3 regions of the Aromatoleum sp. genome follow, and region 3 is predicted to be linked to each of the others. Evidence: predicted binding sites of a transcription regulator. Region 3 holds the regulator's gene; each other region holds the start of a gene.
The links. The regulator FNR, encoded in region 3, switches genes on or off when oxygen is low (the NO sensors DNR and NnrR bind a similar motif). The targets are predictions, from matches to a motif close to TTGANCTAGNTCAA.
Positions count from the first base shown of each region.

Region 1: a site for FNR is predicted at 1,375-1,388, ahead of V6M37_RS17615 (DUF3079 domain-containing protein). Genes of this name have one in related genera too.
Region 2: a site for FNR is predicted at 5,145-5,158, ahead of paaN (phenylacetic acid degradation protein PaaN). Genes of this name have one in related genera too.

Region 1 covers NZ_JAKFEF010000080.1:63,928-71,756, reverse strand. The annotation lists gene V6M37_RS17625 (3-hydroxybutyrate dehydrogenase) at 1-109, opposite strand, end outside; gene V6M37_RS17620 (hypothetical protein) at 225-737, opposite strand; gene V6M37_RS17615 (DUF3079 domain-containing protein) at 1,098-1,313, opposite strand; gene V6M37_RS17610 (bifunctional diguanylate cyclase/phosphodiesterase) at 1,441-3,933, opposite strand; tRNA gene V6M37_RS17605 (tRNA-Leu) at 4,238-4,322, opposite strand; gene V6M37_RS17600 (hypothetical protein) at 4,809-5,024, shown strand; partial or broken gene V6M37_RS18735 (DUF2382 domain-containing protein) at 5,015-5,392, opposite strand; gene V6M37_RS17595 (M23 family metallopeptidase) at 5,522-6,055, opposite strand; gene V6M37_RS17590 (hypothetical protein) at 6,351-6,590, shown strand; gene ribA (GTP cyclohydrolase II) at 6,627-7,289, opposite strand; gene V6M37_RS17580 (MFS transporter) at 7,775-7,829, shown strand, end outside.
Region 2 covers NZ_JAKFEF010000054.1:59,944-67,772, reverse strand. The annotation lists gene V6M37_RS11870 (2-hydroxyacid dehydrogenase) at 48-989, shown strand; gene V6M37_RS11865 (cupin domain-containing protein) at 986-1,336, opposite strand; gene paaY (phenylacetic acid degradation protein PaaY) at 1,371-1,979, opposite strand; gene V6M37_RS11855 (sensor domain-containing diguanylate cyclase) at 2,002-3,291, opposite strand; gene paaN (phenylacetic acid degradation protein PaaN) at 3,374-5,038, opposite strand; gene paaG (2-(1,2-epoxy-1,2-dihydrophenyl)acetyl-CoA isomerase PaaG) at 5,281-6,099, shown strand; gene paaI (hydroxyphenylacetyl-CoA thioesterase PaaI) at 6,142-6,606, shown strand; gene paaK (phenylacetate--CoA ligase PaaK) at 6,715-7,829, shown strand, end outside.
Region 3 covers NZ_JAKFEF010000017.1:44,354-52,182, reverse strand. The annotation lists gene V6M37_RS04165 (PHA/PHB synthase family protein) at 1-1,098, shown strand, start outside; gene V6M37_RS04160 (Crp/Fnr family transcriptional regulator) at 1,277-1,966, opposite strand; gene V6M37_RS04155 (NnrS family protein) at 2,053-3,291, shown strand; gene V6M37_RS04150 (SirB2 family protein) at 3,297-3,692, shown strand; gene V6M37_RS04145 (hemerythrin domain-containing protein) at 3,692-4,243, shown strand; gene fnr (fumarate/nitrate reduction transcriptional regulator Fnr) at 4,374-5,114, opposite strand; gene hemN (oxygen-independent coproporphyrinogen III oxidase) at 5,238-6,629, shown strand; gene V6M37_RS04130 (sulfite exporter TauE/SafE family protein) at 6,755-7,468, shown strand; gene V6M37_RS04125 (MerR family transcriptional regulator) at 7,621-7,829, opposite strand, start outside.

The DNA of each region.
Region 1 (7,829 bases), on a different contig from region 3:
TCACCGCGACGATCGCGCCCGCCTGCGCGAAATCGGCGGCGATCGCCTTGCCGATGCCGCTGGCCGCGCCCGTCACCACGGTGACCTTGCCATCGAGCCGTTCCGTCATGCGTCGCTCCTTGCGAAGGCGTGTCGAGGCTAGAAACTTGGGTCAGCAGTCGGGCGAAATCAAGGAAACGGCGGTAAGCGTATGTCTCGTCAGCGGGCACTGCGACGCTGCGCCCTCACTCGCGCTCGTCGCTGCCTGATTCGCCGGGAAGCCGCGCGGCGTCCGTGTCGGAATCGACGAAGCGCACTTCGCAGTTGCGATTCGCGCCGCACATTACCGAGTACGCAAGTTCGCGCGCGAAGTCCATGTCGAGCGGCTCGGTGAAGAGCGGGATCGAGATGCGCCGCCCGCGCAGGTCGCCCGGCCGGCGCAGGATCGTGCGGACGATCGGCGGCAGCGCGACGCGGCCCTCGGGCACGGGAACGTCGAGTTCCTCCGCGACGCGCGCCGCGGAGGCCGAAAGCCCTGCGGGCCCCGGCGCGTCCCCGAGCCGGCACGCGAGCGTTGTCGCGCCCGGATACCAGCACAGCCAGACCACCGGCTGCGGCGGCGTCTGCGCGGCCACGACGGCGCCGGTGGTGGCGAGCACGAGGGCGGCGAGCTGACGCCATCGCGCAAACCCGCTCGCGCCGCGTCGAGATGGCTCCGCCGTCCGAACGCCTGGCGCCGCTGTCCACTGCCTGTCCATGCTGCCTCCGGTCCGATGACGATTGGTCCGGCAATGCAACAGGCGATACCCTCGCCCCGAATTCGTCGAAGGGCGCGCCGCATCGTCCGGGCGTCGGCAAGCCTATCCCGCGCGAAGTCGAAGGGCGAGCCGAACCGTGCCGGGTTGCCGGGATAATTGTCGGCAAGCAAACGGCGGACTGGCGAGAAATGGCGCGTTTGTGCAGCGGCCGGCCGCACGGCCGAGTAGAAAATGCTCCGGGGTGCTTCAAGACGCGCACCCGGCTTTACGCGCCGACAGGGATTCGTCGGTGGGTTTGCCGACCCGCAATGAGGAGCCGTCGCGCCGTCCTCGCGCCCTGGCGGTCCGCCGGCTATAGCGTCAGGAGGACGTGTCGGCAAGCGTGGCGGGTTGTTCGTCCGCCACGTCGAGGCCCCAGTCGCCGTAGGTGTACCAGTCGTCGCCGAGCAGTTCGGCCGGATGTTGCGTGCGCCCCGAGCCGTTTCCGCAGCCGAGCGAATCGGCGGCGCAATACTTGTCGCAGCCCCAGCAGACCCGCTCGGGGTGTTTGGGGTGAAGAGGAAATTTCTTTGCCATTCGACGGCTCGCGAAAGGGTGCAACGTCGAAAAGTCTACTCGCGTCGCGTGCGGTAAGTGATTGACACGTATCAATCTACGAGTTTCGCAACGCCCTCGGTAGTCCGTGCGCGCCGCTTTCCCGCCGTCACGCGGCCCAGCAGTCCGGTTTTTCGCGTTGCTCCATATCCGCCGGCAGCGCGGCGAGCGGGTGTCCGACGCGCAGCAGGAACGCCGGCAGCATCGGCGCCGGGATCGGCTTGCTTAGCCAGTAGCCCTGGATCGCGTCGCACCCGTAACGCCGGAGCGCTTCGAGCTGCGCTACGGTTTCGACCCCTTCGGCGATCACCCGGATATTCATCTTGTGCGCGAGCGCGGTAATCGCTTCGGTGATCGCCGCGTCGTTCGGATCGGTCATCAGGTCGTTCACGAACGAGCGGTCGATCTTCAGCATCTGGACCGGGCAGCGCTTGAGGTGCGCGAGCGATGAATAACCCGTGCCGAAATCGTCGATCGACAAGTCGACGCCCAGGTCGCGGATGCGGTGCATCGTGCGGATCGAGCTTTCGACGTCCGACATCACGATTGCTTCCGTCAGTTCCAGTTCGAGCGCGCACGGCGGCAGATCGAATTCGGCCAGCAGCATGTCGACGAGCTCCGGCAGGTCGCCGCGGCGGAACAGGTGGTCCGACACGTTCACCGCGACCCGCAAGCCGTCGGTGCCCTCCATCCGCCACTGCCGCGCCTGCGCGCACGCGATCCGCAACACGGTCTCGTCGATCGCCGCCATCAGCCCGGCCTCCTCGGCGACCGGTAGGAACTGGGCCGGGGGGATCAGCCCCTGCTCCGGGTGCTGCCAGCGCACCAGCGCCTCGAAGCCGATCAGCGGACCGTCGAGCCGCTTTTGCGCCTGGTAATGCACCTGCAACTGGTTGCCCTCCTGCAGCGCGCGCCGCAACGCGCGTTCGAGCTGCAGCCGCTCCTGCGAGCGCTCGGCCATGTCCCGGCTGTAGAAGCGGCAAGTGTTCTTGCCTTCGGCCTTGGCCGCGAACATCGCAATGTCGGCGCACTTGATCAGCTCGTCGGACTGCGTCGCATGCTCGGGCGAGACAGCGATGCCGACGCTCGCGGTGACGAAGATCTCGTGGCCGGCGATCTCGGTCGGCCGGCTGAGCTGGGCGACGAGTTTCTCAGCCAGCGGCCCGACGTCGCAGCGGTTCGCGACGTCGTTGAGTAGCACGACGAACTCGTCTCCCGACCAGCGCGCGACGATGTCGCCGGGACGCACGCAGTCCTGCAGCCGGTCCGCGACGCTCTGCAGCAGAAGATCGCCGACGCAGTGGCCGAGCGTGTCGTTCACGAACTTGAACCGGTCGAGATCGCAGAACAGCACTGCCGTGTGCCCCTTCTTCCACGGCTGGCGCGACAGTGACTGGTTCAAGTGGTCGAGCAGCAGCGTGCGGTTCGGCAGCCCGGTCAGCTGGTCGTAGCGGGCGAGGTAGCTCAGACGCTCCTCGTTGCGCTTGCGCTCGGTGATGTCCTGCACGAGGACGACCGCGCCGGCGAGCGCGTTCGTCGACTGCAGGCCGGCGACCGACAGCGCGACGACCAGCACTTCGCCGTCGGCCGCCGGCATCTTCGTCTCGATCCAGTGCCGCGCGACCGGTGTGCTGAATGCGGCCTCGATCACTTCGCTGTCCGGCAGGTAGTCGGCGATCGGATTGCCCGCGAAGACATGGTCGTCGGTGCAGCGCACCAGCGTGCGGAACGCGTGGTTGACGCGTGCGACCCGGCCCTCGCGGTCGACGACGATGATCCCCTCGGCCATCGAATCGATGATGTCCTCGACGTACTCGCGCGAAACCATGCTGCCGGCGAGCTGCTCGGCCATCGAGTTGAAGGCTTGCGCCAGCTCGCCGACCTCGGTGTCGTCGGTCACCGCGACGCGCGTGTCGAAGCGCCCGCCGCCCAGCTTGCGGGCGGCGTCGCGCAACGCGACGACGGGCTGCGCGACGAGCCGCGCGATCCGCGCCCCGGCGAAAATCGCGCAGAGGACCGCAATGAGCGCGACGGCGGCGATCAACCGTTCCTGCGCCGCGAGTTCCTCGTCGACGCTTCGCTGATGCGCGACGAATTCGTCGAGTTCCGCCGCGGCCGCCTCCTCGGTCGCGTCGAGCACGCGGGCGACCGATCCGGACAGTGCAGCGAGCGCACGGTCGGCTTCCGCCCCGGAGAGGGCCCCACCGCGCAGCTTTTCGACGGCCTCCTGGATTGCGCCGATTTCGTCGGCGATCTTCGCCGCGTCCGCCGCCTCGTCGGGGAAGTGGATCGTGACGAGGCTGCGATAGCGCGCCAGTGCCGAATCGAGTTCGGCGAAGCGGTGGTGCGGGACGGCGGCGGCCTCTACTCCGGGTGACGCGGGCGTCTGAACCTCGTACACCGAGCGATAGGCGTCGCCCCGCAGCCTGACGCTCTCGAACCGGATGTCCTGCAGCGCTTGCAACACCGGCTGCGTCCGGTTGATCGCCTCGTCGAAATTGCGCCCGATCGAATGCGTCGCGCGGAAACCGACCAGCGCGACCACCACGACGAGGACCGCGAGCAGGACATACCCGAGGAGGATCTTGATGCGAATCTTCACGTCGCGCCTTTCGTCTTCATGCAAAAACGATAAAAATCATCGAGTTAGAACCCGATTGTAGGCGTGTCGCGAGCCGCGCGGGAGGCACTAGGACACGGTGCGCCGCAGATCCCGCGAGAAATCCGCGCAAACGGCCGACGGATTCCGGATCGAATCGCGAGGCTGTCCCCGGCGGGCGGCGGGTCGGCATCAGGCGCCGCAGGCCGACCCCGAGGGCGCCAGCGGTCGAGGGACGCCGGGAAACGACTGCGCAAGGCGCGGGGGGCCCCGCTGTGTGTCGCGCGTGACCGCGACGATCGAACAATGGTGCCTTGGGCGAGACTCGAACTCGCACGGCTTTCGCCACTACCCCCTCAAGATAGCGTGTCTACCAATTTCACCACCAAGGCTCGCTGCGTTCCGACCGTCGCCGGCTCCCGGCGGCAGGGCCGGTGCCCGGACGAGCCGGGAGCGCAAGAGGGCGCGGATTATAGCCGCCCTGCGCCGTGGGCTTCAAGATCGGACGCCCGTTTTTCCGCGCAGTCCCGGTATCGCGCCGCGGCTGTGATTCGTACCGTCGCGACACAGGCGAGGACGGGGCCGCCGTTGCAACGGCCGCGTCGGGGCGCGTGCGGTGTGCGAGGTTGATGGTCGGGCCGAACTGTTGGCCGGCGCCGACCAGGTCCGTCAAGGGTGTCGGGCGTCGCCCGGCGTTGACCACGTCGCGTGCGCGCCCCGAGCGGCGCGACGGCAGCGTCTGTCTTTCGATTTATCAGCGGCTTCCTGTCCATTTGCCGATCCGTGCGGCGATTGGCACGCCACGTGCTGAATCGCAATCGAGCGTCGCGAACTGCTCGAACGGGATTGCCATCATTTATCGAATCAGGAGAACTGTCATGACCAAGCTGGCCATCAAGGATCTGTCGGTCGCCGAGGGGCGGAAAGGTGAGGATCGCGCGGACGTCCGGTCGCTGTCGCCCGAGGAGCTGCGCGACATACGGGGAGGGCGCTCCATCGGCGTCCTCGTGGACGGGACCCACACCGGAACGGTGGATGACTTCGCGATCAATATCGCGATCTTCGAGGGGCGGATCAAAGGGTCTTACGTATAGCCCTGTCGTTCGCCGCCATCGCGCCCCGGCGCCCGGGTTGTAGCCCGGGCGCCGGGTGTCCGAGCACACCGAGACGATCGACGACGCCGTGCGCCACACCGAAGTCGAAACCGAGCCCTTGCCGACGATGACTTCCTCGACGACGCGCGCGGTCTTGCTGACCACGGCTCTTTCCTCGGCCTCCACTTCGATTTTTTTTCGCCGAACGCCTTCAGGTCCTCGGCCGTCGCGGGGCGATCGACCGAATGCCGTTCCACGGTCGCATGCTGTTCGCGGAGACTGACGCTTTCATGCACCGGCGTTTCGACCGTCCTCGAATAAACGCGCACGGCGCCCTTCTGGACCCGCCGCTTGGCGACCTCCAACCGGCGTTCCCGGCGCCGGGAACGCCGGCTTTAGCGGTCGGAGGGGAGCCGATCGCCAGCTTCAAACCGATGTCGCCAGGGTTTGCGAACCCGCTGCGCGAGCACGCTGAAAGGATGCGCGGGGCGTCGCCCTCACGACGGGGATTCGACGCGGCCCTGCAACAGCGGGAAGGGATTGACGGCGCCGCCGCCGGCGTAGATCCCGTAATGCAGATGGGGCGGTGTGCCGCGCGCGTTGCCCGTGTCGCCGACATGGCCGAGCAGGGTGCCGGCGGCGATGCGCTGACCAGGGAACACGTCGGCAAAGCGCGCGAGATGCGCGTAGTAATGCCGCTGCCCGCCCGGCCCGAGCACCCAGACGACTCGGCCGCCGAGCCGGTTCGTGCCGACGTGCAGTACGACGCCTTCGGTGGCCGCGCGGACCGGGGTGCCGCCCGGTGCGACGATGTCGATGCCTTCGTGTCGTCGCCGGCCGCTCCGCGGCGCGTGCCAGGTGTCGCGCAATGCGTGCCTGCCGACGCCATCGACCGGCATCGCGAGCGTCTGCGGCGCCGGCAGCGACGCAAGGCGCGCGCTGTAGAGGGCCATTTCGAGGTACGGTTTGGCGACGGCGATCGCGCCGGTCAGGAAGATCGCGAGAAGAAGGTTGCGGATGACCGTGCTCATCGGCGTTGCGCGAGGCGCAGCGGCAGGGCCGAGACCGGTAGATTGCGGCGAAAGTTCGCGTCAGCCATTGCGGCCGCCCGGCCTCACGCCTGTTCAGCGGCGTCCGCGACGAGCCGATTGAACTGCCGCTGATGGCGCGGGTCGAGAGCGGCGATTATGCATCCGTATGACTCTTCGATCGGAAAAGGGGAACAGGCCGAATGAACCAGGAATCGATGCGGAGCCAGCGCGAAGGCCGGGAGTCCGCGTTGTCGGGCGTGGCGCGTTTGTCTGCCCGCCGCCGAGAGGCAGGGCGGTGAGCGAGTTCCTCGACGCGCTTCAGTGGCCGGCGATGGTCGTGACGCTCGTCGCGGCGTGGCTCGTCGCATCGCAGCAGAAGGGGAAGCGCAGCTGGGGTTTCTGGTGCTTCATCTTCAGCAACGTGCTTTGGATCGTCTGGGGTTGGCACGACGGCGCGTACGCGCTGATTGCGCTGCAGGTCGGTCTCTTCGCGATGAACCTGCGCGGCGTCAGGAAGAACGACCCGGAGCGGTAGGGATCGGGCGGCCGTGCCGCCCGTCGGTACGAACCGTCAGTGCGGACCGATCATCTCGAGCAGGTGGCCGAGGCGGCGCGCCTTGGTCCGCAGGTAGCCGGCGTTGTGCGGATTCGCCTCGATCTGGTGCGGCACGCGTTCGGCGATCGTGATGCCGTATTTCTCGAGCGCGTGCAGCTTGCGCGGGTTGTTCGTCATCAGCCGCAGCGACGCGACGTTCAGCTCGCGCAGCATGTCGGCGGCGACCGCGTAGTCGCGCCGGTCCGCCTCGAAGCCGAGACGATGGTTCGCCTCTACCGTGTCGGCGCCTTCGTCCTGCAGCGCGTACGCGCGGATTTTGTTCAGCAGCCCGATGCCGCGGCCTTCCTGGCGCAGATACAGCAGCACGCCGCGGCCTTCCGCGGCGATCGCCGCGAGCGCGGCTTCCAGTTGCGGGCCGCAGTCGCAGCGGCGGCTGAAGAGGCCGTCGCCGGTCAGGCATTCGGAGTGCATCCGTGCGAGCACCGGGGCGCCATCGTCGATCGTGCCGAGCGCGAGCGCGACGTGCTCGCGGCCGGTCCCGACTTCCTCGAAGCCGTGCATCGTGAAGGTCGCCCACGGCGTTGGCAGCCGGCAGGACGCGACGAGGCGCGCTTTCCGCTCGGCGGTTTCCAGCGGTTCGCTGAGGGCGGTGCCGTTGTCGAGGTCCGCGGTTTCCATTTTCTCTCTCTCTGTGTTCTGGTCGCGGTCAGTGGATCAGGACGACCAGCGGGACCGCGTCATGCCGGTGCGACGCAACTTCAGCAGGCGGCCCGAGCCGCGGGGACCGGCTCGGGCATATCGATGAGGCCGAAATGGGTCCGGGAAGCTCCAGCGGACCGACGACTTCGAGCGAGTCGCGCTCGCCGGGGGTGGTGATGCCCGCGACCGTGAGACGGCCTTCGAAGTTGTTCAGCTAGGCCTGTCGCCCTGCCTTTACCGAGAAGGTGACGCGTACGGACGAATCGGTCAACTCCGAAACGTAAACATTGACGTCCTGATCGGCCTGCAACGGCACGCTAGCGGCATCGTCGCACGGGGCGACGAGCGCCAACAGCCGGTTGCGGCGGGCGTCGTAGTTTCCGCGCTACCCTTCGCCCGCCGGCTTGAATAGACTCCGCTGCCTCGCGCCGGCCGCCGGCGTGCTGATCAGGAAATGCGACCCCGTGAATACCGCCGAACGCCAACACCGCCGCGCGCTGACGCTGCTGTCCGCCGCGG
Region 2 (7,829 bases), on a different contig from region 3:
CAGTTTGCCGCTAAGCTGAACGGAATGGAACGCAGGAGACGATGGAGATGGACATTCTCTTCCACATGCACGGCGAAGACGCCGAACGCTGGCGCCACGAACTCGCCCGCCGCCTCCCCGACGCGCGGTTCCGCGTCTGGCAGGCGGGCGACGACGCGCCGGCGGACTACGCGCTGGTATGGCGACCACCGGCCGAGCTGCTTCGTGGACGGCACGGACTGAAAGCGGTCTTCAATCTCGGCGCCGGCGTCGATGCGCTGCTCGCGCTGCTGCGCGACGACCCCGACATGCTGGCGCCGGACGTGCCGGTGTTCAAGCTCGACGACGCGGGGATGAGCGAGCAGATGGTGCATTACGCGGCGTATGCGGTATTGCGCCACTTCCGCTCCTTCGACGAATACGCGCGCCAGCAGCAGCGTGCCTGCTGGACGCAACTGCCGACCCGCGAGGCCGCGGTTTTCCCGGTCGGCGTGATGGGTCTCGGCGCGCTCGGTGCGGAGGTGGCGCAGGCGCTCGTCGCGCTCGGCTTTCCGGTGCGCGGCTGGGCGCGCAGCGTGAAGCGCGTCGAAGGCGTGCGCTGCTTCGCCGGCGAACACGAATTCGACGACTTCCTTGCGGGGCTCGAGGTCGTCGTCAATCTGCTGCCGCTGACGGCGGAAACGGAAGGCATCCTCGACCGTCGCCTGTTCGCCCGGCTCGCGCGCGGCGCCCGCGTCGTCAACATCGCCCGCGGCGGCCATCTCGTCGAGGCCGACCTCCTCGCCGCACTCGATGCCGGGCAGCTTTCCGGGGCGTCGCTCGACGTGTTCCGCGACGAGCCGCTGCCGCCGGACCATCCGTTCTGGCGCGACCCGCGCATCGACGTCACGCCGCACGTCGCCGCGCGGACGACGGTCGCCGCGAGCATCGGCCAGATCGCCGAGAGGATCCGCAGCCTGGAACTCGGGCATGCCGTGGGCGGCAAGATCGATCTCGGCCGCGGCTACTAGCGGGGGCGCGCTTCCACGCCTGTTGAAGCCGGCGACGCGTGCACCGCGAGCCACACGGTGTTCATCCCGGTCGACTCGACGCGATGCCGGCAGCGGGCGGGAATCGCGACCCAGTCGCCGCTGCGCAGCGCGAGGTTTCGGCCGTCGGCGAACGCGAGCACGGCTTCGCCCTGCACGATGACGACCCATTCGTCGTGCGGCTGGTCGTACCAGAAGCCTTCCGCGCTCGCGTGGCCGTGCGACACGATGCGCTCGATGCGCACTGCGGGATTCGCGAACAGCGTCTCGAACGCTTCCGCATCCGCCGCGGGCGGCAGGTGTTCGGTCAGGTTTCCGTGGTCGGGCATCGCGGCGTCGCGGGGCGCATCGGGAGCGGGGCGCTTACGTGCCCCGTTTCAGGTCGACGAGCGGCACGATGCCCGGGGGCAGATCGAAGCTCGGGCGGTCCGCCTCGGCTTCGGCGAGCGGATCGCAGCGCTTGAGCGTCGCGAGGCTGCGCACCGTCAGCTCGTGATAGCAGCGCGTGCCGTCGACTTTCCATTCGAGCTCCTGCGCGGTCAGCTCGCGCACGAGCTTCGCGGGCATCCCGGCGGCGAGCATCCGCGGCGGGACGTCCATGCCGGCCTTGACGAACGCGCACGCGGCGACGACCGCGGAGTCGCCGACGATCGCGTTGTCCATGACGACCGCGTTCATGCCGACGAGCGCATTGCGCCCGATGCGGCAACCGTGCAGCACCGCCGCGTGGCCGATGTGGCCATCCTCGCCGACCACGGTGTCGATGTTCGGAAAGCCGTGCATCACGCAGTTGTCCTGGAGGTTCGAGCCCGCCTCGAGCACGATGCGGCCGAAGTCGCCGCGCAGGCTCGCGAGCGGCGCGACGTAGCAGCGCGCGCCGACGTGCACGTCGCCGATCAGCACCGCGTCCGGGTGCACGAAGGCGGTCGGATGGACGACGGGTCGCAGTCCGTCGATCTCGTAGCAGGGCATGGACGGGACCTCGTTCGCCGACTCAGGCTCGCACGACGAGGTTGCGGCCGTTCTGTTTCGCGCGGTAGAGCGCATGGTCGGCGCGGGTGATCAGGTCGTCGGCTTCCGGCGCGCTGCGCTGCAAGGTCGCGAGACCGAAGCTCGCCGTCACTTCGATCCGCTCGTCGCCCGGCCCGATGACTGGTTCGGCCGCGATCAGCGCGCGCGTGCGCTCGGCCCAGATCGCCGCGTTGTCGAGCGTCGTCTCGGGCAGGACGACGAGGAACTCCTCGCCGCCCCAGCGGCAGAAGACGTCGATCTCGCGCAGCCCCGCTGCGACCTTCTTCGCGACCGCCTGCAGCACACGGTCGCCGCACGCGTGCCCGAAGGTGTCGTTGATCTGCTTGAAGCGGTCGAGGTCGAACAGCGCGACGGTCATCGCGTGGTTGAAGCGCAGGCTGCGGCTGATCTCGCTTTTCAGCGCCGAATCCGCGAGGCGGCGGTTGAAGATGCCGGTCAGCGAGTCGTGCGTCGCCGCCCGCGACAGCTCGTCGATCAGCCGCGCGCGCTCGGAGATGTCGCGGATCACCGCCGTCATCTCGATATGGTTGCCGACCCGGATCTTCGCGATCGAGACTTCGATCGGGAATTCGGTCCCGTCGGTACGCAGCCCGCGCACCGCGCTGCGCGACTCCATCGGGCGCGAACTCAGCGGCGAGTCGCGGAACGACGTCATGTATTCGGTGTGCTTGCCGTGGAACCGGGCCGGAATGAAGCGCGACAGCGGCGTGCCGATGACGTCCTCGCCGGCGACGCCGAAAAGGTAGCGCGCCGCCTCGTTCATCAGCTTGATCGATTGCTGCTCATCGACGGTGATCACCGCGTCGTAGCCGTTCTCGACCACCGCTTCGAAGCGCTGGCGCGCGATCTCGAGCTGCTGCTCGAGCAGCTTCCGTTCGGTGATCTCGACCAGCGTCGCGATGACGCGCTGGCGCTCGGCGTCGGCCGGCTTCAGCGGCGAGGCGACGAGCCGCCACCAGCGGCTGGTGCCCGAGCGCTCGACGACGATCTCGATTTCCTGCGGTTCCTGCTCGGCCAGGCAGTGCGCGAGGCATCCCCGCAGCGCTTTCTCGAGGTAGCGCGGCAGGAACTCCGTCAGCGGGCGTTCGATGCAGACCGCGACCGCGCGGCCGCTGATTTCTTCGAACGCCGAGTTCGCGGTGACCAGGATCGCCTGCGAGGGCGAATCCGGCGGCATTTCGAAGATCGCGAAGGCCGCGCCGATCGTTTCGAGCGATGTGGAAAGGGTGTGGTGGGTGCCGATGTTGAGCATGCGTGTGTTCGGTGTCGCCTGTCGGCGCGCAAAAATGAAAAAGGGGCGCCGGCAGCGCCCCGATCCTTCGGCCGGAGGCAGGTCAGTCGATGTGATGGCGACGCTGGACGACGCGGAAGCGGTTCGCGACGAACGCGCTGTCGCTGTAGCTCGCGTTCGCCGCTGGGTTCATGCCGACCCCATGATAGTCGGAGAACGCCGCCGACTGGTTGACGAACACAGCCCCGGTCAGGTTCATCGACAACGCGACGCCGGCGCGCATCGTCGCTTCGGTCATCGCATCGAGGACTTCCGGTTTCGTCGAATAGACGCCGACGGTGAGCGCCCCGTGGTCGCGCACGATGCGTTCGGACAGCGCGACCGCCGCCTCGCCGTCGGCGACGCGGACGACGAACGAGATCGGCCCGAAGCGCTCGACCATGTACTGCTTTTCCTCGGCAGCGTCGCAAGTCAGCAGCACCGGCGTGTGGACTTCGGCATCGGGGAATTCCGGGTGGTCGAGCTTTTTCGACGCGAGCACGACGTCGCCGTATTCGCCGGCCTCGCGGATCCGCCCGAGCGTGTCCTCTGACTGGATCGCGCCGAGCACCGCGACCGCGACGGCCGGGTCGGCGAGGGTTTTCTCGACCGCGGCGGCGAGGTCGGTCGCGACTTCGTCGAAGCTCTTGTGACCCTGGTCGGTGTCGATGCCGCCCGCCGGCACGAGGATCGCCTGCGTCGTCGTGCACATCTGACCGGAATACAGGCATAGCGTGAAGGCAAGGTTGCGCAGCATCGCCTTGTACTGGCCGGTCGACTCGATGACGACGTTGTTCACGCCGGCGAGCTCGGCGTACACCTGCGCCTGCTGCGCGTTGTCGATCAGCCACTGGCCGAACGCGTTGCCGCCGGTGAAATCGATCGACTTCACCGCCGGATCGAGCGCGAGCGCCTGCGTGTCCTCGCGCTTCGCGACGACCGCGAGGCTCACGAGGTTCGGGTCGAGTCCCTGTTCGGCGAGCACTTCGCGGATCACGCGCACCGTGATCGCTGCCGGCAGCACCGCGTTGCCGTGCGGCTTGACGATGACCGGATTGCCGGTCGCGAGCGCGGCGAAGAGGCCCGGGTAGGTGTTCCACGTCGGGAAGGTGCCGCAGCCGATCACGAGCGCGACCCCGCGGCCGACGATCTCGAACTGCTTCATCATCTTCAGCGGCGGGTTCTTGCCTTGCGGCTTCTCCCACACTGCGTCGGCCGGCACGCGGCTCATCTCGTCCCACGCGTAGGCGACCGCTTCGAGGCCGCGGTCCTGCGCGTGCGGGCCGCCCGCCTGGAACGCCATCATCCAGCCCTGGCCGGTCGTCAGCATCACCGCGTGCGCGATCTCGAAACTTCTCCGGTTGAGCCGCTCGAGGATTTCGAGGCAGATGCCGACGCGTCCTTGCGGGCCGATGCGCTGCCAGCCCGGCTGCGCCGCGGCGGCTGCCGCGACGAGCGCCTGCGGGTCGCAAACCGGGTAGCGGATGCCGAGTTCGACGCCGTAGGGCGAGCGCTCGGGCGCGAGCCAGCCGGTCTGCCCGGGCTGATCGAGCGCGAACTCCTTGCCGAGATGCGCTTCGACGGCGCGTTTGCCGTCGTGATTGGCGGTCTCGCCGTAGACCTTCGGGCTCGGCATCTCGGGAAACGGCGTCCAGTAGCCGCGCGTGCGCACGGCGTGGACGGCGGCGTCGAGCGTTGCCTGGTGCTTTTCGAATAGCGGGTGCGTCATCGGGTGTCTCCTCGCGTCGTGGTCGGTAATCCGCCGGGCCTCTGCGGGGCGTTGTTGGCGGCAATTTTCAACTGAAACAAATCGTCAAGCAGAAATCAGTTGTTTTTTGATCTGGATCAACATTACTATTGATTGACCGGTCGGTCAAATCAAGCTAAAACATATAACCCTTCCGACGTCGCTTCAGGTACGACGATGGGCGGCAGGACCGGCCGACCTGCACGACCAACAAGGAGACCTGAATGAGCAGTGAGCTTGACATGCAGGGCGAAACGGTCCGTCTCGACGTGGCCGCCGGCGTCGCGACGCTGACGCTGAACCGGCCGGACCGGCTCAACAGCTTCACGCAGCAGATGCACGAGGAAGTGCGCGCAGCGCTCGCCGCCGTCAGGGCGGGCCGCGAAACGGGCGCGGTGCGCGTGCTGGTGCTCACCGGCGCCGGCCGCGGCTTCTGCGCCGGGCAGGACCTGTCCGACCGGGCCGTGGCCCCCGGCGAGGCACCGGTCGATCTCGGCGAATCGGTCGAGAAGAACTATAAGCCGCTCGTGCTGGCGATCCGCAGCCTCGAGCTGCCGGTGATCGCGGCGGTCAACGGCGTCGCGGCCGGCGCGGGTGCGAGCCTCGCGCTCGCCTGCGACCTGGTCTTCGCCGCGCGTTCGGCGAGCTTCATCCAGTCCTTCAGCAAGCTCGGCGTCGTGCCCGACACCGGCGGCAGCTGGATCCTGCCGCGGCTCGTCGGCCCGGCGCGCGCGCTCGGCATGGCGCTGCTCGGCGAGAAGCTTCCCGCCGAGCAGGCCGAAGCCTGGGGGCTGATCTGGAAATGCGTCGATGACGACGCGCTGATGCCGACGGTTCAGGGCGTCGCCGCGGCGCTCGCGAGCGGCCCGACGTTCGGCTACGCGAAGACGAAGCAGGCGATCTGGGCGAGCTCGATGAACGACTTCGAGACGCAACTCGATCTCGAGCGCGACCTGATGTCGGTCTGCGGCCGTTCGAACGATTACCGCGAAGGCGTCGCGGCCTTCGTCGAGAAGCGCGCGCCGCGCTTCAAGGGGGACTGAGATGCGATGCATCGCAACGCATTCGTGCGACGGAGGCCGGCGATGACCGAGGCCGGCTACCGCGACCTGACGAACGGCCTCGATCCCCAGCGCCTCGCCGAGCACGTGCGCGACGGCATGTCCGAGAACGACCGCACGGTGCGCTCGCTCGGCATCCGCTTCGACGCGGTCGCGCCGGGCTACGCGAAGCTGCGCATGACGGTGCGCGACGAAATGCTGAACGGCTTCGGCATCTGCCATGGCGGCTACATCACGGTGCTCGCGGATTCGGCGTTCGCGTATGCGTGCAACAGTCACAACGAGCAGACCGTCGCGTCGGGCATCAGCGTCGATTTCATGGCGCCGGGACGCCCGGCCGACGTGCTGACCGCCGAGGCGAAGGAAGTGTTCGTCGCCGGGCGCACCGGCCTTTACGACGTCACCGTCGTCAATCAGCGCGAGGAACTCGTCGCGGTGATGCGCGGCAAGTCCTACCGGCTCAAGGGCCGGGCGGTGGTCGAACTGTGAAGAACCGATCCTGACGCGGATCGACGAGAGCGGCGCCGCCTTTGGACGGCAGGATTCCGCTCCGCGAGAAATCCGCGCAGGGTGGGACAACGAGGTGAAGGAGACAACATGCCCGTCAAGAACCCGTCGCCCGGCGAACTCGAAGCGATCGAGACCGTCGGTCGCGACGAACTGCGCGCGCTGCAGCTCGAGCGACTCAAGTGGAGCCTGCATCACGCGTACGAGAACGTCCCGCATTACCGCAAGGCCTTCGACGCGAAGGGCGTGCACCCGGAGGACCTGAAAACCCTCGCCGACCTCGCAAAGTTCCCATTCACCGCGAAGGCGGACCTGCGCGACAACTACCCGTTCGGGATGTTCGCGGTGCCGCGTCACCAGCTCGCGCGCGTGCATGCGTCGTCCGGCACGACCGGCAAGCCGACCGTCGTCGGCTACACGCTGAAGGACATCGACACCTGGGCCGGCCTCGTCGCGCGCTCGATTCGCGCGGCGGGCGGGCGGGCCGGCGACATGGTGCACATCGCGTACGGCTACGGCCTCTTCACCGGCGGGCTCGGCGCGCACTACGGCGCCGAGCGGCTCGGCTGCACCGTCGTGCCGATGTCCGGCGGCCAGACCGAGAAGCAGATCCAGCTGATCCAGGACTTCAAGCCCGACATCATCATGGTGACGCCGTCCTACATGCTGACGATCCTCGACGAGATGGAGCGCATGGGGATCGACCCGAAGTCGACGTCGCTGAAAGTCGGCATCTTCGGCGCCGAGCCCTGGACGCAGGGCATGCGCGAGGCGATGGAGGCGCGCGCCGGCCTCGAAGCGGTCGACATCTACGGCCTGTCCGAAGTGATGGGGCCCGGGGTCGCGAGCGAATGCGTCGAGTCCAAGGACGGCCCGGTCGTCTGGGAAGACCACTTCTACCCGGAGATCGTCGATCCGGTGACCGGCGAAGTGCTGCCCGACGGCGAGGAAGGCGAGCTGGTCTTCACGACGCTGACGAAGGAGGCGATGCCGGTCGTGCGCTACCGCACGCGCGACCTCACGCGGCTGCTGCCGCCGACCTCGCGCAGCATGCGGCGGATGGCGAAGATCACCGGCCGGTCGGACGACATGCTGATCATCCGCGGCGTGAACCTCTTCCCGACGCAGATCGAGGAGCTGATCTGCCACATGCCGCAGCTCGCGCCGCAATACATGCTCGAAGTCGACAAGCACGGCCACATGGA
Region 3 (7,829 bases):
CTGGAAGTAATCCATTACGCGCCGCGTCGCGAACGGGTGCACGCCGAACCGGTTGTCATCATCACGCCGTGGATTAACAAGTTCTACGTTCTCGACCTCGCGCCGAAGAAGAGCATGATCCGGTTTCTGCTCGGCCAGGGCCTGGACGTCTTCATTACGAGCTGGAAAAACCCCGATGCGTCGATGCGCGACGTCACGTTCGATGCCTACCTGCAGGATGGTGTCCACGAAATTATCGAAACCGCCCGCCGGTTTACCGGTTCGGCAAAGGTTCATGCGGTCGGCTACTGCATCGGGGGCACGGCCCTCGCCATGTATATGGCGTGGGCTAACCGTCGCTTCATGCCCGAGGACGTGCCGGTTCGCGATTGGACGCTGCTGACGACGCTCGTCGATTTTCACGCGCCCGGCGACATTGAGGTTTTCGTCGACGAAGCGAGCGTCCGGTACATCACCGCGAACATGGCACGACGCGGTTTTCTCGACGGGAAGGAGATGGCTTCAGGGTTCCGGCTTCTCCGTTCGAATAGCCTGATCTGGCATTACGTCGTGCAGGGGTGGTTGTACGGCGACGCGCCGCCCACGTTCGATGTGCTGTACTGGAACATGGACACGACCCGTATGCCGTACGCGATGCATTCGTGGTATCTGAAGGAACTTTACCTCCAGAACCGCCTGATCGAACCCGATGCCTTGACCGTAGCGGGCGAACCGCTGGACCTTGCACGGATCACCCAGCCCCTCTATGCCGTCGCCGCCGAAGACGACCACATCGCTCCCTGGCGGCAAACTTATCGCGTGAATAATTTCACCACCGGGCCGAAGCGCTACGTATTATCCACCTCCGGACATATCCTCGGAATCATCAATCCCCCGGTGGACCCGCCGAAGCGCAAGTACCGGGCGGGTGATGCACACCGATCGGACGACGCGGAAGCCTGGCATAACAGCGTCGAGCAGCAGGACGGTAGCTGGTGGGGCGACTGGATGGACTGGCTGAAGCCGCGCTGCGGCGAAGTGGTCGAAGCCCGTCCGGCGCAATCGAACGAGTTTTCGGAGCTTGTGCCGGCGCCCGGAACCTACGTTCTCGAGCATTGAGCGCCGGGCGCGACGCTGTCGCGGGGCGGCGCTTCTTCCCAATATCCGGCCACGCGTATGCGATCGTATCCGACGGCTTACTATTCCGCGCGGGTGCGCTATGTGCGATTTGACCCGAGTCAAGGCCGGTGCTGTCGCCAGTGGCGAGAATGGCTCCGATGAGCACCGCGAGCTGCAGTCATCCCTGATAACGGGCGAGGCGGGCCGGGTCATGCAGGGAGATATGTTTGCCATGGACGGTAATCAGTCCGGCATTGACGAGATCATGGAAGATCCGGGAAAGCGTTTCGGGCGTGAGGTTCAGGCGCGAGGCGATTACCTGCTTGCTCGTGGGCAGCTCGATGTCGAGCACGCCAGCGCGCTCCTCGTTCTCGACCAGTTGCAGCAAATAGCCGATCACCCGTTGCATGCTCGAGCGCAGCGAATAGGTTTCGACGTCCTGGACCATGCTGTGAAGGCGAATAGCCATGCCGGCGAGGAGTTTGCGGGCAAAGGTCGAGTCCTGGTCGATCAAGTCCGAGACCACGGCCTGGCCGATATGCAGGAGATGTGTTGCGACGAGCGCCTCGGCGAATACCGGGTACGGACGATTGAGAAACATCACCGCTTCACCGAAGCTGTGCATCGGACTGATGATCTCGACGACCTTCTCATTGCCTTGAGCGGACGAAACGGCGAGTTTCACTTGTCCGGAAACGACGAAATAGAAGCCGTGCACCGCGTCGCCGCGCTGGAACAGGACTTCGCCTTTCTCCAGCTGCCGCTCGCGCGTGTAACGCACCACCCGTTCGATGTCGTCGCTCGATAGCTCGCTGAAAAACGAAACCTGTCGCAGCAGGGTGGGGATGTCGACCTGGGACGTAGGCATCTGGGCCTCCAACTGAAAACCCCGACATTCTAACCTGCCGGCGACTATCGCCCGGCTTCACGCGGACGCGCGTGGTCCGACAAGACATGAAGGAAGTTCGAAAGATGCCGACTCAACCCGCCCCCGGGGCCCAATCGATCCTGTTTGCCGCACCGCATCGCTCCATGTTCTTCCTCGGAGGCGTGATGCTGCTTGTGGCGTTCATTCTTTGGACGCTGGAACTCGCGTCGCGAGTCGGACTCACGCCCGTATTACCTTGGGCGTTGCCGCCCGGATGGATGCATGCGATGCTCGTCCTCGGCGGCGTGTTTCCGCCCTTCATGTTCGGTTTTCTCCTCACCGCGATGCCGCGCTGGCAAGGCGAGCACGATGTCACGCAGTCCGTGTGGCTGTGGCCGTGGCGGTTCCTCGTCGCGGGATGGGCAGTCGTCGTTGCGGGAACCTTGGTTCCGGGATTGTTGGTCGTCGGATTGCTGCTCGTGCTGGTCGGGTGGTGGGGAGTCGGTCGAGTCCTGAGACGAGTCGCGTACAACGACAATCCCGAGTCGTTGCATGCCCGGCTCGTGTGGTGCGCGATCGCGTCAGGTGGCCTCGCCGTAGCCGCCTGGCTGGGCTTCGCAATCAGCGGCAACGGGATTTTCGGGCGCGTTGCAATCGACATCGGGGTCTGGTGGTTCATGCTGCCCGTATTCTTCACCGTGTGTCACCGGATGATCCCGTTCTTTTCGAGCAACATCATCGAAGGGTACATGATGGTTCGCCCGCGCTGGGTCATCGCGGTCATCATCGGCGCTTCCGTTCTGCACGGTGCGCTTTCGATCGCCGGCGCAAACGCGCTCACGTGGATCGTCGACGCGCCGGCGGCTGCTACCGCATTGTGGCTGTCATGGAAATGGCGGCTGCTTCCGTCCTTGCGCGTGCCGTTGCTCGGCATGCTGCACATCGGCTTCGCGTGGCTCGGCGTGGGGTTCGCGATGTCGGCGGTCCAAAGTGTGGCGGCGCTCTCCGGCAAGGCCTTGTTCGGTTTGGCGCCACTCCATGCGCTCGGTATCGGATTCTTCGCCTCGGTGCTCCTCGCGATGGTGTCGCGCGTGACGCTCGGTCATTCCGGCAACAAACTCGTCGCTGATCGCCTGACCTGGGGCCTGTTTCTCGGACTCGAGTTCGTCGCCTTGATGCGGATTGCGGCCGAGATCGTTCCGCCCTCATCGTCACGCGTCGTGATGCTGATCGCGGTACTCGGATGGCTCGCGGTGTTCGGGGCGTGGGCGGTGCGATATCTGCCGGTCTACCTACGCCCGCGTAGTGACGGCCGTCCGGGGTGAGTGAGATGTACCTGGGCATCAAGCACCTGCACGTCCTTTGTGCGGTGCTCAGCGGTTTCGGATTCGCGCTCCAGGGAATCTGGATGACGGTACGCAGTCCACTGCTCAACCATCGCCTGACGCGCGTGGTGCCCCATGTGATCGACACGATCTTTCTCGGTAGTGCGATCACCTTGGCCGTGACGAGCGGCCAGTTGCCGTTCGTCGCGCCGTGGGTCACCGCGAAAGTCGTCGGGTTGATCGTCTATGTCCTTTTCGGCGCGGTCGCCCTGCGACTCGGACCGACGATGCCGATCCGGGCGTCGGCTCTGGTCGCGGCGCTCGTCACCTTCGCGTGGATCGTGTCGGTTGCGCTGACTAAGAACCCCGCGGGATTCATTGCTTTTGTCGGAGACTTCTGATGGCTGATTCGCTTATTCCCGTCGCGCCCGGAATGGAGACGCCGATCGAAATGCTCGAGGCCTGCCATGAGCGGCTCCAGGCCCAGCTCGCCACGCTCGGGCGCCTTGCCGCCTGGCATCTGGAACATGGATCGGATCGTCAGGCGCAGCAGGCCGCGACGAACGTCATGCGCTATTTCGACATCGCAGCGGTCAATCATCACCTCGACGAGGAAGAGGACTTGTTGCCGGCACTGAAGGCGAGAATCGACTCCGGCAGACGCGACGCCCTGCAGGCGCTGATCGAGTCGATCCTCGCCGACCATCAGGAGATGTTCGCGGTGTGGGCCGCGATGCGCGCGAGGCTGGAACCGATTTCGCGCGGGGCAGAGGCGGAGCTCCCCGCCGACGAAGTCGAACGGTTCGCCGAGCGCTACCGTCGCCATATCGAACGTGAGGAAGGAGAGGTCCTGCCCCTCGCGCGCGAACTGCTGAAAGAGGAGGACATCGCGGCGATGAGTAGCGCGATGACCGGCCGGCGCCGTCAGGACGGGGAACGGCGAAGCTCGTGAACGGCTGAGGCGCATATCGGAACGCCGCGCAGACGCTCCCGGTCGGGCCGGCAGAAACGCGACTTTTCGAGCCGAACGATGCAGGTCCGGGGTCCGCGCCGCGAGCGGGACCCCGTTCGGCATCTGCCGCCTAACAGCGCGACGGTTGGTGCTGGATCAGCTTCTTCAGGCCCGCGATGTCGAGAATGCGAATGTGCTTCTGCTGGACGGCGATGAGGCCCTCATCCTGGAATTTCGAGAACGCCCGCGAGACCGTTTCGAGCTTCAATCCAAGGTAGGATCCGATTTCTTCGCGCGTCATGCGCAAGTGAAATTCCGCAGCTGAAAATCCCCGGGCAGTGAAGCGCTGTGACATGTTCAGCAGGAACGCCGCAAGGCGTTCTTCGGCCCGCATCGAGCCGAGCAGCGTCATCACACCGTGGTCGCGGACGATCTCGCGGCTCATCACCTTGTGGAACTGGTGCTGGAGCCCGTCGACGGCGCGCGCGAGTTCCTCGAGCTTGTCGTAGGCGATCACGCAGACTTCGCTGTCCTCGAGCGCAATCGCGTTGCAAGTGTGGGTTTCCGTGCTGATACCGTCGAGTCCCAGCATCTCGCCGGTCATCTGGAACCCGGTCACCTGCTCGCGTCCGTCCTCGAGCAGCACGTCCGTCTTGAACGAGCCGGCGCGGATTGCGTAGATCGCCTCGAACGGATCTCCCGCCCGGTACAGGTGTTGCTGCCGCTTGATCTTGCGGCGAGCGCCGACGAGTTCGTCCAGGCGGTCGATTTCGTTTTCCGACATCCCGAAGGGCAAGCAAAGCTCCAGCAGGTTGCACTGGGCACATGCGACTTTGAGACTGGCTATAGTAATCGGCACCGCCGCCTTCATTTGCACGATAATAACGTCCCTCTTCAGGTACGACCACGACCGCCGGGATGCTCCGTTGATCCACGTCAACCACAAAAGTACGGCTTTTTGCGATCGTACGAAATGCACTCAAGCGATACAACCATGACCAGCCAGAACGATCTTGTCTTCGACCCGCAGCTGATTCGTCGTTTCGACATCAACGGGCCGCGTTACACCTCTTATCCGACCGCTGATCGGTTCGTCGAGGCGTTCGACGCGCGTGCGCTGCAGGATTGGCTAGCCCAGCGCGCGGTGGGCGGGGTAAGTAAACCTCTTTCATTATACTTCCACATCCCCTTCTGTAACACGATTTGCTATTACTGCGCGTGCAACAAGATCATCACGAAGGACCACGCGCGGTCGGCCAAATATCTGAAGTACCTCGACAAGGAAATCGGGATGCAGGCGGACGCCCTCGGCGGCAGCCATCAGGTCACGCAGCTGCATCTCGGAGGGGGGACGCCGACCTTTCTGTCGCACGACGAATTGCGCCAGCTCATGGATTCGGTCCGCTCGCGCTTCACATTGGTTCCGAATGGCGAATATTCGATCGAGGTCGACCCGCGCAAGGTCGACTTCGAGACAGTGAAGCTGCTCGCCGAGCTCGGATTCAACCGAATGAGCGTCGGCGTCCAGGACTTCAACGAGGATGTGCAGGTCGCGGTCAACCGTGTCCAGTCGTTCGATGAGACAAAGCTCGTCATCGATTCCGCGCGTGCGACGGGCTTCAAGTCGATCAGTCTCGACCTGATCTACGGGTTGCCAAAGCAGAACATTATCAGCTTCAACCGCACGCTCGAACAGGTGCTCGAGCTGTCACCCGACCGCATCTCACTGTACAGCTACGCGCATCTGCCGGGGCTCTTCAAACCGCAGCGCCGCATTGCGGTCGTCGACATGCCGACGTCGGACACGAAGCTGCAGATCCTGCAACTCGCGATCCGCAGGCTTACCGAAGCGGGTTACGTCTATATCGGCATGGATCACTTCGCAAAACCCGACGACGAACTGACGATCGCGCAGCAACAGGGGCGGCTGCACCGGAATTTCCAGGGGTATTCGACCCAGGCCGAATGCGACCTCCTCGCTTTCGGCGTCTCGGCCATCGGCAAGATCGGTCCCGTGTACTCGCAGAACGTGAAGTCGCTCGACGAGTACTACGATGCGCTCGATCGCGACGAGCTGCCGGTGCTCCGCGGCATCGAGTTGACCGCCGACGACCTGTTGCGCCGTTCGATCATCCAGGCGCTGATGTGCCATTTCGAGCTTTCGATCGATTCCATCGAGATCGCCCACCTGATCAAGTTCGACGAATACTTCGCCGAGGAACTGAAGGACCTGAAGGCGATGGAGGAGGCGGGGCTGCTGAAAGTCACTGACAAGTGGATCAGCGTGCAGCCTCCGGGACGCCTCCTGGTCCGGGGTATCGCGATGGTCTTCGACCGCTACCTGCGTGCGGATCGCGAACGCGCCCGCTACTCGAAAGTCATCTGACGGCTGCCGGCGTCGAGCTTGCTCGACGCCCTGCCCGTTCGGGGTTGGATCGAAGTGTTACAATAGCGACGTCCCACACGTCGCAGCGGTGACGCTTCCGGCTTCCCGCTCCCCCGTATCTCTTCATGCCCGAAACCGGCTATTTCGCCGTCTTCCTGATCGGTCTGCTCGGCGGCACGCATTGCGTGAGCATGTGTGGCGGCATCGTGGGCGCGTTGACCGCTGGCGTTCAGGTGCCCGGAAAAACCGGGCGCCAGTGGCCGATCCATCTCGCTTACAACCTCGGCAGGATCGGTACTTACACTGCCCTGGGCGGCGTCCTCGGCGCGCTGGGCGGCGTCGGCCTGCTGTTCAACGACGTATTGCCGATCCAGCTCGTGCTCTATGTCCTCGCGAACCTCATGCTCGTCGCGCTCGGGCTCTACCTCACGGGTTTCACGCAACTGCTGGCGCCCGTCGAGCGGGCGGGCCTGCATTTATGGCGGCGCGTGCAGCCGATCACGGCTCGGTTCCTCCCCGCGCGCTCGTTGAAACAGGCTTTGCCGCTCGGACTGCTGTGGGGTTTTCTGCCCTGCGGGCTGGTCTACAGTGCGCTTACGACGGCGCTGGTTACCGGATCGTCGGTCCGCGGTGCCGGACTGATGCTCGCTTTCGGACTCGGAACGCTGCCGAACCTGATGCTCGCCGGAATGCTGTTCAAGCGCTTTCGAGATATCACGCGAAACTACCGCGTGCGCTTCGTCGCAGGTTTGCTCGTGCTCGGTTTCGGCGTGTTCGGACTCGTCCAGGCGCCGACGCTCGGCGGTCACCTGTGGAGCGGCGTGGTATGCGTCGTCTGAGCCGGGCAAGCCAATAGCGCTTGCCAAGAGCTTGGACCGAGACGGGGCTGGAGAGCGGTGAACAGGCGCGCGTCAGCGCGTTCCGCCCGAGCCGAAGGAGCTCAGGTTCGAACCGGCGCTCTTGACTTCGCGGATGGAACCGCCCGTCCTCGCTATCCGGCCCGTGCGGTGGAGGCGGGTTGCTTTCGGAGCGTCGGTCTCGTTGATGCCGGGTTTGAATCCGATTCGCTCTCGCGGGGTTCGCCGCCGAGCGCGCGCAGGATGGGGCAGGGCGCGGGTGCCTCGGTGTGTCCGCAGCAGTCGACGAGCTCTTGCAGCGCGCTGCGCACGTCTTCCAGTTGCCGGATCCGTTCCTCGACGC